One region of the Meiothermus ruber DSM 1279 genome, then DNA from elsewhere that is predicted to be linked to it. Evidence: riboswitches for the same ligand, from Rfam matches in the RefSeq annotation. Region 1 holds a riboswitch; the other holds the start of a gene.

Region 1 (7,473 bases):
TGTGCAGGTATTCGTGGGCCCGGTGGATGGGGTTGCGGGTTTGAAAAGCGACCACCGTTTTCCAGCCCCGTTGCGCAAAAATTTGCCGGGTCTCCCGGGGGGTGTGGTGGTGCTCGGGAAACGGCCCCCGATCCAGGTGTAACAAATACACGCCCCCGGCCAGGTACACCTCGCCTCGAGCCAGCAGGGCGGCCACCCCGGGGTGGGCGGGGTCGGCGGTGCGGTAGATCGCCAGGGCCTCCTGTCTTTTGTCGGGTTGATACCGCTCTTCTACCTCGAGCAAGCCTACCGTTCTCCCATGCCAGACCAGGCGCACACGCTGGCGGTACAGGGCGGCTTGCGAGCGCGAGACTGCCAGGGTGATGGGAATGCTCCAGGGCAGGCCGTTGGACAGCCGCATTTCCTCCAGCACGCGTTGGTAATCGGCCTCCCCCATGAACCCTTGCAGGGGCGAGTAGACCCCGGTGGCGATCAGCTCGAGGTCAGCGTAGCCCTGTGCGTCCAGCTCGAGGGCTGGGAGGTGCTCGTATTCTCGAGGGTCGGCCTGCAGTATGCGCTCAACCAGCGTTCCGCCGTGTGGTGATGGTAAGTTTACAACATTTGTAAGTTTTTCAGCCATAAAAAAACTCCTACAAGGCTTGTTCACCCTGCCACAGGCCGCACTCGGTTTTGCCCCGGCCTGACCAGCGACCAGCCCGGGCCTCCTCACCGGGGCGCACGGCGCGGGTGCAGGGCCAGCAGCCGATGCTGAGAAACCCCGACCAGTACAGAGGGTTAACGAAAAGTTGGTGCTTTTGAGCAAAGGCCTCGAGCTGGGCGCGATGCCAGTAGGCCAGCGGATTGATGCGCAACCGCTGGCCGGGCTCGAGAAAATCCAGCCCTTGGCGGGTGGAGGCCTGATCCCGGCTGCGGGCGTTTAGCAGCGCCGAAGGATTCTTTTGTGAGAGATAGGCGCGTAGGGGGGCTACTTTGCGCGCGTTGCAGCAGCCGTCGGGGTCGCTGCGGAAGCGCTCCTGTCCCCAGGGGTCGGGCGGGAGCCCAGCGCTGAGGGTTACAAAGCGCATCTGCGTATAACGGGCCGACAGACGGTCGCGGGTCTCGAGGGTCTCCGGGAAATGATAGCCGGTGTCTACAAACACCACCTCACCGGTATAGCCGGCCTGTGCGGCCAGCTCGAGCAGCACCACCCCATTGAGGTTGAAGGCGCTGGTGATGATAAGGTCGGGGTAATGCTCCAGGGCCCACTGGATGACCTCGAGGGGCGGGGTTTGGGGGTTCCAGTGTTCAGGGATCACCGTTTGGGTACCTCCTCAACGCCAAAAGGGGCCAGGGCCGCCAGCAGGCGGCTGAGGCACTCCTGCAGGCTCATCTGATCGGTGCGCAGGTGCAGGTCGGGGTTCAAAGGGGGCTCGTACGGGTCTGAAATTCCGGTAAAGTGCGGTATTTCACCGCGCAGGGCCCGGGCGTACAGGCCCTTCACGTCCCTTTGAATCAGCACCTTCAGGGGGGCGTCCACGTAGACCTCGAGCTTTCTGGGGGCTTCGGCCAGCACGGCTTCACGGGTGGAACGGTAGGGGCTGATGGCGCTTACCAGCACCAGAACCCCATGTTTAGCCAGCAGGTTGGCCACATAGCCGATGCGGCGGATGTTGGTGTCGCGGTCTTCCCGGCTAAAACCCAGGCCTTTCGATAAGTGCTCCCGCACCGCATCGCCATCGAGATGCTCCACCGGGTATCCGGCTTCGTACAGGAGCACCTCGAGGGCCCGGGCCAGGGTGGTTTTACCGGCGCCGGAAAGACCGGTGAACCAGATTACAACCCCTGGCGAAAGGGATGGTTGGCGGCGCTGCCCTTTGGATATCTTGCTGCTGGCTGGAGCGGAATAACCTGTGTGGATTGAGGAGATGGTGCTCGACTTTTCCAAGATATTCAAACCCCCTTATCTTTCCCGGCGCAGAGGCCGGGCCGGAATTGGCACCTTGCCTTTGGCAGGTTGCCGCAGCTTCATCGGGCCGTTCCCGTCGGGCAGTTGCCCTGTCCGCTGCTCTGGATAAGGCCTAGAGCCTTGATACCAGGCACGGCCGCCTGGTGAAGGGTAGGCTAGCATAAGTTACAACTTTTGTAAACTAACCGAGCGATGGTCTGCGCAAGCCTGGGCGCTTTTCTCACTCAGAACTGCGGTAGACTTCTAAGTATGAAAGTTCTGAGTGCGCTGGCCTTCGCGGTGGTGCTGGGGGTAGCCGCGGTGGCCTGGGTTCTGTATGCGCTGCAGCCTGGGTTGATGATCGGCACGCCCTGGGGCCTGGTTCACCTGAGCCTGTTGTGGGTGGGGGCTTTTGGGCTGGGTCTGGTGGTGATGGGCCTATACGTCTTGACCGGCTGGATAAGGGCCCAGGCCGTCTTGCGCCAGCGCAACCTGGAATTGCGCCAGGCCAGGGGTGAGCTCGAGGCCCTCAAAAAACAACACCCCGAAGAAACCCCGGTCATCCCGGATCGGACAGCTTGAGTAGAAGCAGCCAGCAAGCCCCCCCGATGGGAAGAGACAGAGGCCCATCCTGCCTGTAACCTGGGGGCGCCGGGTGGATCGGGTGTGGTGGAGATCTGGATGAAGTGGAGACTCCGTGAATGGCCCCATGTGGCCGAACTTCGACCATTAATTGAGCAACTGGGTATACCCCCGCTGGCGGCGGCGGTCTTCTGGAACCGGGGGTTTCGGCGAAAAGAAGACCTCGAGCCCCCCCTGGTATGCCTTCCCATCGATGGCCTCAAGCAGGCGGCTTTGCGCATCATTGAAGCTTTGGAAAAACGCGAGCGCATCCGGGTTCACGGCGATTACGACGCCGACGGCTTGACCGGCACGGCGCTGCTGCTGAACGGTTTGGAGAGGCTGGGCGCCGAGATCCATGCCTTTATCCCCCACCGCCTGGAGGAGGGCTACGGGGTGCTGATGGATCGGGTGCCGGAGCACCTCGAGGCCTGCGACCTGTTCATCACGGTAGACTGCGGTATCACCAACCATGCCGAGCTGCGCGCGCTGGTCGAGAATGGGGTCTCGGTGCTGGTCACCGATCACCATTCGCCGGGCGCTGCGCCGCCGCCGGGCCTGGTGGTGCACCCGGCCCTCTCGCCCGGGCTGCAAGGCCAGGCGCACCCCACCGGTTCGGGGGTGGCCTTCTTGCTGCTGTGGCAGGTGTACGAACTGCTGGGCCGGGATCCACCCTTAGAGTACGCCGACCTGGCCGCAATTGGTACGGTGGCCGACGTGGCCCCTTTGCAGGGCTTTAATCGGGCCCTGGTTCAGGAGGGGTTGCGCCGCCTGCGCGACTCCGCCAACCTGGGCCTCAAAGTACTGGCAGCGGAACACTGCCAGGAATTCAGCGCCAGCGAGATTGCCTTTCGCATCGCGCCCCGCATTAATGCGGCCTCGAGGCTGGGGCAGGCCGGGATCGCCCTGGAACTCCTCACCACTCAGGATGTTTTGCAAGCCGGTGTCCTGGCGGAGCGCCTAACCCAGCTCAATGTGCAGCGGCAGCGCATCGAAGAGGCCATGCTGGAACGCATCTGGCCCACCCTTGACCCCACCCATCCGGCGTTGGTCATCCACGATGCCGAAGGGCACCCTGGGGTGATGGGCATTGTGGCCAGCCGGGTGCTCGAGCGCTACTACAAGCCGGTGTTTATCATCGCCGAGGGCAAGGGGTCGGTGCGCTCCACACCCGGTATCAGCGCGGTGGGGGCTTTGCAGTCCGCCAGGGCCTACCTCGAGCGCTTTGGGGGCCACGCCCAAGCGGCGGGGTTTGCCATTCGAGAAAGCCAGATCCCGGCCTTTACCGAGGCCATCCACCGCTATGCAGCGCAGTTCCCGGTGCCAGAACCCGAGATTGTGCTGGACGGATGGCTGGATGGGGAAGACTTAGACGAGCTGCACCGAGCCTTACAATTGCTAGAACCCCTGGGTGAGGGCAACCCCGAACCGTTGTTTTATACCCAAGGCAGGCCGGAATATGTGCGCACCATGGGCGAGGGCAAGCACCTATCGTTCCGTTTGAACGGGGTTCGGGTTGTAAAGTGGCGCGACAACGGCGAGCGCCTGCCCGAGGCCCTCGAGCTGGCCGCGGGGCTGGCGCTGAACCGCTGGAACGGCGAACAGAGCATCGAGCTGAGGGCCCAGGCCTACCGGCCACTAACGGCCGCCCCGCCATCGGGGTGGGCTATTCCACTGCCATTGGCCGAGGCGGTGCGCCAGGCCATTGCCCAGGCCGCCAGGGTGTATGTGCACCCCGAGGGGGCCGGCTGGTTTATCGAGCGGGGGGCCTTAGTGGTGAAGCCCGAAGAGGCCGAGTACTGGTTCAGCCTGCCGACCCAGCCGGCCCACCCCCGGCGGGTTTACATCGCCCTTTCGGAGAAGGCCCTGCGGGCTCTGGAGGCCGCGCCCGATCCGCTGGTGCAGGCGCTGGGCCGCCGGGTGGCTACAGCCTACCGCCTGGGGCTGGCGGCGCAGTTGGCGGAGAGCCTCGAGCGTTACTGGCAGGCTTTATGAGGGCCGAACCAGCGCTGCCAGCTCACCTTGCAGGTTGTTGCGGGCGGGCTGCTCCAGCCCGGCAAACCCCGCGGTCTGATAGATGCGCTCACGCGAGAGAAACTGGCGAATCACCATAGCCCGCCGCTCTTTGAACAGGGCCTCTGGCAGCCAGGCGTACTCCAGCCGAATGGCTCGAGCATAGGCCCGATAGGTTCGGGCCTCGGCCCCCAGGATGGCAAGATCTGCATCCAAAAAAAGCGCGGTCTCGAGGTCGTCTGAGCGGTGGTGCTGTGTGGCAAGAATAAGGCCCACCACCCGCTGGATGAGCGCTGGGGCCACCCCCAGGCGCTGGAGGCTTTGTTCGGCCAGGCGGGCGCTTTGCGGCTCGTTATCGGTGCGGGTGGGGTCGTAGACCGCGTCGTGGAACCAGACCGCAAGCTCGAGGTGCGGCTGGGCTGGCAGGAGTGCTAGCAGGGCGTCGAGGTGGGCCAGGTTGTGGTAGTACCGCTGGGGCTCGGTATACCGGATGAGCAGGTCGTCCAGTACGGAAAAATGCTGGTCGGGATCAAGCCCAAGCGAGCTGCACAGGGCATTCCAGCGACCTATCAGCCGCTGGCGGCCCCCGTTCGATAGCTGAAATTCACGCCTCATGCTGTCTTCCGACGAGCCAACAAAATGCAGCATAGCACGAATGAACGGCCTGGAATCCTTTACCGCCAGGCCCGGTCAGAGGTGAAGGATTCAAGCCGATCGAAATGCCTATAAGCGGGAGGCCCGTCAGTCGGGGTGGGTGGATTTATTCCTGCGTGTGCTACCTGATACTCACACCTCCACCCCTGCCATCCTGAGCAGCAGATGACTCCGAATGAGGTTGTGCACCAGCAGAATCAGGCTCACCTGCGCCAGGAAACCCGCAAACGACCGGGCCTCTATACGGTGAAGCCGCACCATTCTATCCGCTTCCGCACTCTACCCATCCATTCCCCCCCGCAAACGATAGGGCGGCGTCTTCACCCCCGGCACCCCCGATTCCCTAGCAGGGCCAGGCTGTGGATGCGGTGACCCTGGGCCAGGGGGATGGGTTTTAGATCCGCCCACGAGCCTCAGGGCGAGATAGGTGAGGAGGGTCTGAGCGTTTTGTCCCTTCTGGGCGGGTACCCTGAGCTTGCAGGGCTTTGAGCTCGTCATCTACCCGCCACCGGGAGGGTTTCTGCGTCAAGATAAGGGGGTGCTCGCGGTGGGGTTCCATAGCACCCCCTCTTTTTTCACATCCCCCAGGGGTGAGTCAAGTAGCACACGAAGGTATTTTTAACCCAAGTTGCCACCTACAAAATACTAGCCAGCCGCCTGAAGTTGTGGGCAAAGATGAAGCCCCACACCTTGAGCACAAAGCCCTGGAGGGTCGTGGCATGTATGCGCTTGGGGAATAGTTCCGTCAGGGCAGCACCCACCGACTCGATAATCTTCCTGCCCACGGTGGCTATGAACTGACCGGGTGGGTGGTAGCGCTTGGAGTTCCCCTTGCGGATGGTGCGCAGCCGGATGCCCTCAGCCATGGCCAGGTCATCTTCGGCCTGATAGTCGGTGTACCCCCGATCCACGTACAGCTCGCTTCCCTGCGGCAAGTCCAGCGGCAGCCGATACAACCCCTCCACGTCCGCGGTAGCGCCAGGGGTGAGGAGAACTTCGCTGATCCACTGGTTATCCGTGCAGACCAGGTGGAGCTTGAGTCCGTGGAAGTAGCTGCGTTTGCTGGGAATGTAGCCCCGGTATACGCGGGCTGGGGCCAGGCAGCAACGGGGCGCGCGGATGTTTTCACAGACCGGCAGGGGTAAGGTGTCGAGGATGTAGTGCTCCACTGAGCTTAGCTGCTCCCATAAAGTCTTGCTCAGGGACAATAGCAGCGGTATCCAGTGGGCCAGGCTGTGCAGCCGTCGGCTGAAGCGGCTGGGGGAGGGGATGTAGCTGAAAAGACCCTGCTCTTTGGCATAGATCAGGGCGTGCTTGTGCTTTCCAGCGAAAGCCAGGGCGGCCAGAATCCAGAGGGTGAGGACGACGCTGGCGGGGGTCTTGCTCTGGGGGTCGTCCTTGTGTCCGAGGGTCTTGAGCAGATCGTCTATAATGCAGAAGGCCACTAGAACAGTCCAGTTCATAGTGGCCTTTATTTTCTGCGTAGTCAGGATAGGTGGCAACTTGAGTTATTTTTACTGCTTGAACCTTCTTTGCTTAGCCTCGGTCTCCACCGACTCGAGCCTGTGGTTGGCCTGGTAGTGCCCGGCCAGCTCGTCTATGTAGGTGTCCTGGCTGGGCTTGACCCCCGAGAGGTAGGCCGCGCGGCCCAGGGCATGGGCGGCTACCGGTGCGGTTAGAACAATAAAAGCCAGGGTCGAGAGCGCGCGGGCCGCCACCGAGAGTTCCTGATAAAACACTGCCACCGCCACCAGGATCAGGCCCACCCCCAGGGTGCCGGCTTTGGAGGTGGCGTGCATGCGGTTGTATAGATCGGGCATCCGCACCACCCCGATGGCCGCAATAAACAGAAAGAACACCCCGCCCAGCACCAGGATATACACCAGCCATTCAAGCATCTCAGTCCCCCTTGTGGCCCCGGTACTCGATGTAACGGGCCAGCCCCAGCGTGGCTAAAAAGGCAAACAGAGCCAGTGCGATGGCCACATCCAAAAAAGCGGTCTGGCCGCTTACCAGGGCGTACAGGGCGGCCAGCGCCACCGAGAGCGTGGTGATCAGATCGAGGCCCACCACCCGGTCGGGTAGGGTCGGCCCCTTCACCAGGCGGTACAGCGCGAAGGGCAGGGTCAGCATCAAAGCCAGCAGCATGACCTCCAGAAAACTCATCGGGTTACCTCCAGGACGGCTTTTTCCAGGCTTTCGTGGGTGGACTCGATCACCTTTTGCGGGTCGTCCACAAACATCCCGTGCACATAGAGCAC
Region 2 (7,473 bases), 910 kb from region 1:
TTTTCAGATCTAGGCCCGTTGCAGTGGGTACCCCTTCTCAGGTTCAGGCCTGGCCTTAGCGTCTGCTGGCCAGCCCTTCAAAGATGTCCAGGTTGCGGGAATTTTCGTCGTAGGTCTCCACATCCAGGCCCAGCGACTGCAACTCCTTCACCAACACCCTGAAGCTCTCCGGCACGCTGGCCTCGGGCACATCCTCACCCTTGACCACGGCCTCGTAAGCCGCGTTGCGCCCCTCGATGTCGTCGGATTTGATGGTGAGGATCTCCTGCAAGGTATGGGCCGCTCCGTAGGCCTCCAACGCCCACACCTCCATCTCCCCGAAGCGCTGTCCACCAAACTGGGCCTTACCACCCAGGGGCTGCTGGGTAATGAGCGAGTAAGGGCCAGTGGAACGCGCGTGCATCTTGTCCTCTACCATGTGGTAAAGCTTCATGATGTACATCACGCCCACCACAATGGGGGCCTCGATGGGCTCGCCGGTGCGGCCATCGTAAAGCACGCTCTTACCCTGCTGGAACACCTCCCGGAGCTGCTCCACCTCACTGGCCTCGGCGCTCACCAGCCCCAGCTTGGCAGCCCTGGCCAGCACCTCCCGCTCGCGGTTATCCAGGCCAAAACCAGCCTGGGTGCGGGCCTCCCACTTTTTGTCAAAGGCCTTGCCCAGCAACTGCTTGATCTCTTCCTCCGTAATGCCATCAAATACCGGGGTAATAAACTTCAAGCCCAGCTCGTAACCCGCCAGCCCCAGATGGGTTTCTAGAATCTGGCCCAGGTTCATACGGCTGGGCACACCCAGCGGGTTGAGCACGATGTCCACCGGCGTGCCATCGGGCATGTGCGGCATGTCCTCGGGCGGCAAGATTTTGGAGACCACGCCCTTGTTACCGTGGCGGTTAGCCAGCTTGTCACCCACCTGAAGCTTGCGCTTCTGGGCCACATACACCCGCACCACCTCGCGCACGCCGGGTTTGAGCTCTACGCCAGGGTCACCCCGGCGCAGGCGCAGGGTGCGCACCACGATGCCCCCTTCGCCGGGCGGCACCCGCAGGGAGGTGTCCTTCACATCCCGGGCCTTCTCCCCAAAGATGCTGCGCAGCAGCCGCTCTTCGGGGGTGGGTTCAGTCTCACCCTTGAAGCTGGTGCGGCCCACCAGGATATCCCCGGCCTTGACCTCGGCCCCAATCCGCACCACGCCGTCCTCGTCCAGGTCGCGCAAGGCGGCTTCGGAAAGGTTGGGGATGTCGCGGGTGATGCGCTCAGGACCCAGCTTGGTATCGCGGGCCTCGATCTCGTAGCGCTCGATGTGCACCGAGGTGTAGAAGTCGCGGCGCAGGAGATCTTCGGAGATTACAATCGCGTCTTCGTAGTTGTAGCCATCAAAAGGCATGATGGCTAGCAGGATGTTTTGCCCCAAGGCCAGGTAGCCCTCTTCGGAGGCCGGGCCGTCGGCCAGCAGATCGCCCTTGCGCACTTTCTGGCCTTTGGAGACTCGAGGTCGCTGGTCGAGGGCCGTGCCCTGGTTCGAACGGACAAAGCGGCGCAGATTGAACTCATAGAGGCCCTTGTCTTCACCCCTGACCAGGATTTTGGAACCGTCCACGTACTCCACCACCCCATCCACAGGGGAATACAGCGAGGTAAGGGAGTCGCGCACCACCCGCTCCTCCACCCCGGTCATCACCACCGGGCTTTGCGCGCGTAGCAGCGGCACCGCCTGGGCCTGCATGTTGGAACCCATCAGGGCGCGGTTGGCGTCGTCGTGCTCGAGGAAAGGAATCAGGTTGGTGTTCACCGAGAAAATCTGCTTGGGTGAAACATCCATGTATTCCACTTCCTCCGGACGCATGACCATTGGCTCGCCCTTCTTGCGCACCACCACCTGCTGGGTATCGAAGTGGCCGTCGGGCTTGAGGGGCGTGTTGGCCTGGGCAATGGCGTAGCGGTCCTCTTCGGTAGCGGTCATGAAGTCAACCTGGTCGGTGACCCGCCCGTTGATCACCTTGCGGTACGGGGTGAGGATAAAGCCCAGGTCGTTGATGCGGCCAAAGGAGGCCAGCGAGGAGATCAGACCGATGTTGGCACCTTCGGGGGTTTCGATGGGGCAGATGCGGCCGTAGTGGGTGCGGTGCACGTCGCGCACGTCAAAGCCGGCCCGCTCGCGGGTCAGGCCGCCCGGCCCCAGGGCGGAGATGCGGCGCTTGTGGCGCAGCTCCGAGAGGGGGTTGGTCTGGTCTTTGAACTGGCTGAGCTGGCTGCGGCCAAAAAACTCGCGGATGGCTGCCACCAGTGGGCGGTTGTTGACCAGCTTGGCCGGGGTGGCGCTTTCGGGGGAACCCAGCAGCATACGCTCGCGCACCCCTCGAGCCAGGCGCGAAAGCCCCACCCGGAACTGGTCGGCCAGCAGCTCGCCCACTGTGCGAATGCGGCGGTTGCCCAGGTGGTCGATGTCGTCGGCCTCGTAGCCGGGCTCCCCGCTTTGCAAGGCGAACAGGTACTTGAGCACCGGCAATAGGGCCTCGTCCTTGAACTCGCCGTTTTCAAAGCGAATTAGCATCCGCCCCGAAAGCTGAATACCCAGCTTCTGTTGGGCTTTATACTTTCCGGCTTCGCCCAGGTCATAGCGGCGCGGGTCAGACAAGAGCGAGTGCAGGTAGGTAATGGCCTTGTCGCGTTTGGGTGGGTCGCCGGGGCGCAGCTCGGTGAAAAGCTTGAGGAGGGCCTCATCCACCCCCATCTCGAGGGCCTTGGTTCCACGGAACTGGGCTTCCAGCAGGCCTGGTAGCAGGTCGGGGTAATCGGCCAGCTCCTTGCTGAGGGTCTCGGCGGTAAAGCCCAGCACCCGCAGCAGCAGGGCCAGGGGGAATTTCTTCTTGTTGACCTTCATCACCACCACCCCGGACTGCTCGAACTCGAGGTCAATCCAGGGGCCGCGCTTGGGCAGGGGAATCACCGAGGCAACGAACCTGCCCGGGCGCGTCTGGTCGGCGGTGAAGTACACCCCCGGCGAGCGGTGGATCTGCGAAACGATAACCCGGTCGGCCCCATTCACGATGAACGAGCCGTCCTGGGTCATGAGGGGCAGGTCGCCCAGAAAGACTTCATCTTCTTTGAGCAGACCGGTGTCCTTGTGCACCAGCAGCAGCTTTGCGTACAACGGCGCCTGGTAGGTGAGGTCTTTTTCCCGGCACTCGTCCTGGTCGAAGGGGGGTTCGCCCAGGCGGTACTCGAGAAAATCCAGCACCAGCCCCCGCCCCTTCTCACCCTCCTCGATCGGGAAGGTCTCCTTAAAGGCCGCTTGCAGGCCGATGTTTTCCCGCTTGGAGGGGGGTACGTTGGCCTGTAAGGCTTTGGTAAACGAATCAACCTGAATCTCGGTGAGGGGTGGAAGGGGAATGACTTCGTTAATCTTGCCGTACCGCTCTATCTTCATCAAAACACCTCTTAACCCATGGGCTCTGGCTGCACGCAGGCGGTGCAGCTACGGCTTGCTTGGGGTCGCTGGGGGTTTTCGTAAGCTAACAGGGTTCTTCCGCAGGCGAATACTCCCTGCGGCGGCTGGCTCTTACGCTGTTTGTGGGTCACACTCGAGGTGCAGGCCACAAAACACAAACGTTAGTGTAGCACAACTACACGTAAAGGCACAATACACGCACCCCACCATTCGGCTCTATAGCCAGGATTGTAACACAGCATGAGGTGTTTGAGGAGAACCGCCCCGCAGATTGACCTGCCTACAACGCCGAGGGCTCGAGCTTCTCCTTGCCGAAATAGGGCTGCACAGCCCTGGGAACATTCACGGTGCCATCCTCGTTCTGGTGGTTTTCCAGCAGCATCACTAAAATCCTGGGGGTGGCCAGGGCGGTGTTATTGAGCGTGTAGGCGTAGTGTATTTTGCCGCGCTCGTCGCGGTAACGCAGGCCGGCCCGCCGGGCCTGCCAGTCGAGCAAAGCCGAGCAGGAATGGGTCTCGCGGTAGCGGTTTTCACTGGGCACCCAGGTCTCGAGGTCTACCTGGCGGTATTTGCCCAGTCCCATATCCCCTGTGGATACCTCGATCACCCGGTAGGGCAGCTCGAGGGCCTGCAGAATGCCCTCGGAGATTGAAAGCATGGTCTCAAACCAGCGATTCGATTCGTCCAAATCGGCTTTACACAGCACGTACTGCTCCACCTTATTGAACTGGTGAACGCGCATCAGGCCCCGCACATCCCTTCCGGCGGAGCCGGCCTCGCTGCGAAAACAGGGCGAGAGCGCACAGTAGGTCTTAGGAAGTTCTGTCTCCGCGAGGATTTCCCCAGCGTGCAGGTAGTTCAGCAGCACCTCGGCGGTACCCGCCAGGTAGACCTCCCCCCCATCCACCGCGTAGACCTGGTCGCGGGCAGCAGGAAACTGTCCGTGGGCATAAAGCGCCTCCTCTTTGGTCAGGCTGGGCACGCTCATCGGCGTGAAGCCGGCCTGGATCATCCGGTCGAGGGCAAACCGCAGCAGGGCCTGCTCGTAGACCATCAGATCGCCCTTAAGGATGTAAGAACGTGAGCCGGAGACCTTAGCGGCACGCTCAAAATCACCCCAGCCGTTCTTTTCCATCAGGGCCACGTGATCCAGCGGTTCAAACAGGAAGGTGCGCGGATTGCCGTGCACCCGCGTCTCGACGTTAAAAGAGTCGTCCGGGCCCACCGGGGCGCCTTCCCAGGGAAGGGTGGGGGTCAGGTAGAGGAGCTGCTTGAGCTGGGCCTCGAGGGTGCGCAACTGGGGCTCGAGCTCGGCCAGCTGGCGGCCAATCTCTTTGCCCCGCTCGATCATGGCGGCCCGCTCTTCCGGCTTAGCCCTGGCCGCTGCCTTGGCGTTGGCGTTGCGTTCGGCCTGTATTTTTTCAATGGTGCGCTTGAGGGTCTGCACCTCCTGGTCGAGTTCGAGCAGTTTGTCGAGCTCGAGGGTAAGACCTTTTTTTTCTATGGCCTGACGAACGGCTTCGGGGTTCTCACGGATGAATTTGATGTCTAGCATAAAAAGTCCAAGGGTGCAAACGCATCGGCTATTCTATAACCCTGGGCACCTTAAATTGGCCCTCGTGCGCTTCTATAGCCACCGACAGGGCTTGTTCCTGTGCGAGCGAGGGGCGAACCTGATCGGCCCGCAGGCGGTTGGTGATCTCCACCGGCCGGGCCATCTCGGGCAGGCCCTCGGTGTTCAGCTCATTCAATTTTTCAAAAAAGCCCACGATCGAGCGCAGCTCGCCCTCGAGCCTGGCCTCTTCCTCCGGTGTAAGAGCAAGCCGCGAAAGCCTGCTCAGATGTTTCACCAGTTCCGGCGTAATCTCCATGCGTGCCATTCTAACGTCCACAAGGCTGGAGGGTACAGCTCGAGGGCTGGGCTTGACATCACAGGGTTGTCTATCTAGACTCACATCTATCCGCGCTGGGGCGCGGCCACAATCAATCAAGTTCTTTTATCCAGAGCGATGGAGGGATCGGCCCTGCGAAGTCGCAGCAACCCACAAAAAGCCTCTGCTCATCACCAGATGGCTTTTTGCAAGGTGCTAATTCCGGCCCGACTGCTGAACGTTGTAGGCACACGATGTTCAAGGCTAGGCATAGCCTGGCAGTTGGGAAAGATAAGAGAAGGGAGCGCACACAAAGTGGCGCAGCGGGATGTCGAAGCCGTACCCCCTTCCAGTCATAAAAGAACGTCTGGTAGGGGGTTTTGCTATAGCAAAACTCCTACCAAGATAGCGCCCCAAATCCCACGCGGATCATTTCCCATCGGAACAGGCGGCCCTGGCCGCCGTCCGCTGGGTGGTAGGAGAGCAGCATGTCGCAAAAACACCGTTTCGAGACCCTGCAACTACACGCCGGCTACAGCCCCGACCCCACCACTGGGGCCCGTCAGGTGCCCATCTACGCCACCACCTCGTATCAGTTCAAGGACGCCGACCACGCCGCCCGGCTCTTTGGGTTGCAGGAGTTCGGCAACATTTATACCCGCATCATGAACCCCACCACCGATGTGCTGGAGAAGCGCATCGCGGCCCTCGAGGGGGGGGTGGCGGCCCTGGCCACCAGCTCGGGCCATGCCGCGCAGTTCCTGGCTATCACCAACATCGCCCAGGCCGGCGATAACTTTGTGTCCACCCCCAACCTCTACGGGGGCAGCATCAACCAGTTCAAAGTGACGCTGCCCCGGCTTGGCATTGAAAGCCGTTTTACCGACAGCGCCGAGAGCGTGGACGATTTCATCCGCCTGACCGACGATAAAACCCGCTTCTGGTACCTGGAGTCGCTGGGCAACCCGGCCCTCAACATCCCCGACTTCGAGCTCATCGCCCAGGCCGCCCAGGAGCGGGGCATCGCCCTGATTGTGGACAACACCTTTGGGCACGGGGGCTATCTCTTCCGCCCCATCGAGTGGGGGGCCAACGTGGTAACCCACTCCGGTACCAAGTGGATTGGGGGGCACGGTGCGGCCATCGCTGGCCTGATTGTGGACGGCGGCAACTTCAACTGGGACAACGGGCGCTACCCCCTGATTACCCAGCCCCAGCCCGGCTACCACGGCCTCGAGCTGCACAAGGCCCTGGGCAACCTGGCCTTCATCATCAAGGCCCGCGTGGACGGCCTGCGCGACCAGGGGCAGTGCCTGGGGCCTTTCGAGGCTTTCTTGCTGCTCCTGGGCCTCGAGACCCTCTCGCTGCGCTCGGAGCGGCACGTGCAGAACACCCTGGCCCTGGCCCACTGGCTGCGTGAGCAGGACGAGGTGGCCTGGGTCAACTACCCCGGCCTGGACGACCACCCCAGTTATGCCAAGGCCCAGAAGTACTTCAAGGGCAGGCCGGGATCGGTGCTTACCTTCGGCCTCAAGGGTGGATACGAGGCCGCCAAGAGCTTCATCAACCGGCTCGAGCTGGTCTCCCACCTGGCCAATGTGGGCGATACCCGCACCCTGGCCATCCACCCCGCCTCCACCACCCACTCCCAGCTATCGCCGGAGGAGCAGGTTCGCGCGGGGGTCAACCCCGAGTTGGTGCGAATTAGCGTGGGGCTGGAGGCCATCGAAGACATCCAAGCCGACCTCAAGCAGGCCCTGCGCTCGAGGGTGGGCGTCTAACCGCCCTGGCGCTTTGCGGTGTAGCGAGGGCGAATAAAATGAGCGATCTGCTTATTCAAGAGGCCTGGGGCGACCATGAAGCCCTGCTGATTAAACCGCCCAAAAGCCGGGGCCGGGTACCACCGCCGGTGCCGGCCCAGGCCCTGGTGGCCGGCGGCTTTCGCCTCGAGTACGGCGGTGTGCTGCCCGAGCTGCGCATGCGCTACGAGACCTACGGCCAGCTCAACTTCGAGCGCAGCAACGCGGTGCTGGTCTTCCACGCCTGGACGGGCTCGGCGCACCTGGCCGGTACCTACACCCAGGAAACCCTGCGCAGCCTGCCCAAATTGGACCAGGCCTTCGGGCCGGATGGCTGGTGGGATGAGCTGGC

Evidence for each region. A riboswitch is a leader RNA that binds a small molecule or an ion and turns the genes downstream of it on or off. The one in region 1 is predicted to bind S-adenosylmethionine.
Region 2: another riboswitch for S-adenosylmethionine. It lies ahead of MRUB_RS08660 (O-acetylhomoserine aminocarboxypropyltransferase/cysteine synthase family protein); the one in region 1 lies ahead of cysC (adenylyl-sulfate kinase).

What each region holds. Positions count from the first base shown of each region.
Region 1 is NC_013946.1:840,329-847,801, forward strand. It holds gene sat (sulfate adenylyltransferase) at 1-619, opposite strand, end outside; gene MRUB_RS04335 (phosphoadenylyl-sulfate reductase) at 630-1,295, opposite strand; gene cysC (adenylyl-sulfate kinase) at 1,292-1,933, opposite strand; SAM riboswitch class I at 1,937-2,057, opposite strand; gene MRUB_RS04345 (LapA family protein) at 2,195-2,506, shown strand; gene MRUB_RS04350 (single-stranded-DNA-specific exonuclease RecJ) at 2,606-4,540, shown strand; gene MRUB_RS04355 (HD domain-containing protein) at 4,535-5,173, opposite strand; partial or broken gene MRUB_RS16330 (transposase) at 5,345-5,662, opposite strand; gene MRUB_RS04360 (IS982 family transposase) at 5,848-6,675, opposite strand; gene mnhG (monovalent cation/H(+) antiporter subunit G) at 6,727-7,110, opposite strand; gene MRUB_RS04370 (MrpF/PhaF family protein) at 7,112-7,378, opposite strand; gene MRUB_RS04375 (Na+/H+ antiporter subunit E) at 7,375-7,473, opposite strand, start outside.
Region 2 is NC_013946.1:1,755,215-1,762,687, forward strand. It holds gene rpoB (DNA-directed RNA polymerase subunit beta) at 56-3,430, opposite strand; gene serS (serine--tRNA ligase) at 3,732-5,006, opposite strand; gene gatC (Asp-tRNA(Asn)/Glu-tRNA(Gln) amidotransferase subunit GatC) at 5,035-5,322, opposite strand; SAM riboswitch class I at 5,446-5,563, shown strand; gene MRUB_RS08660 (O-acetylhomoserine aminocarboxypropyltransferase/cysteine synthase family protein) at 5,811-7,103, shown strand; gene metX (homoserine O-acetyltransferase MetX) at 7,142-7,473, shown strand, end outside.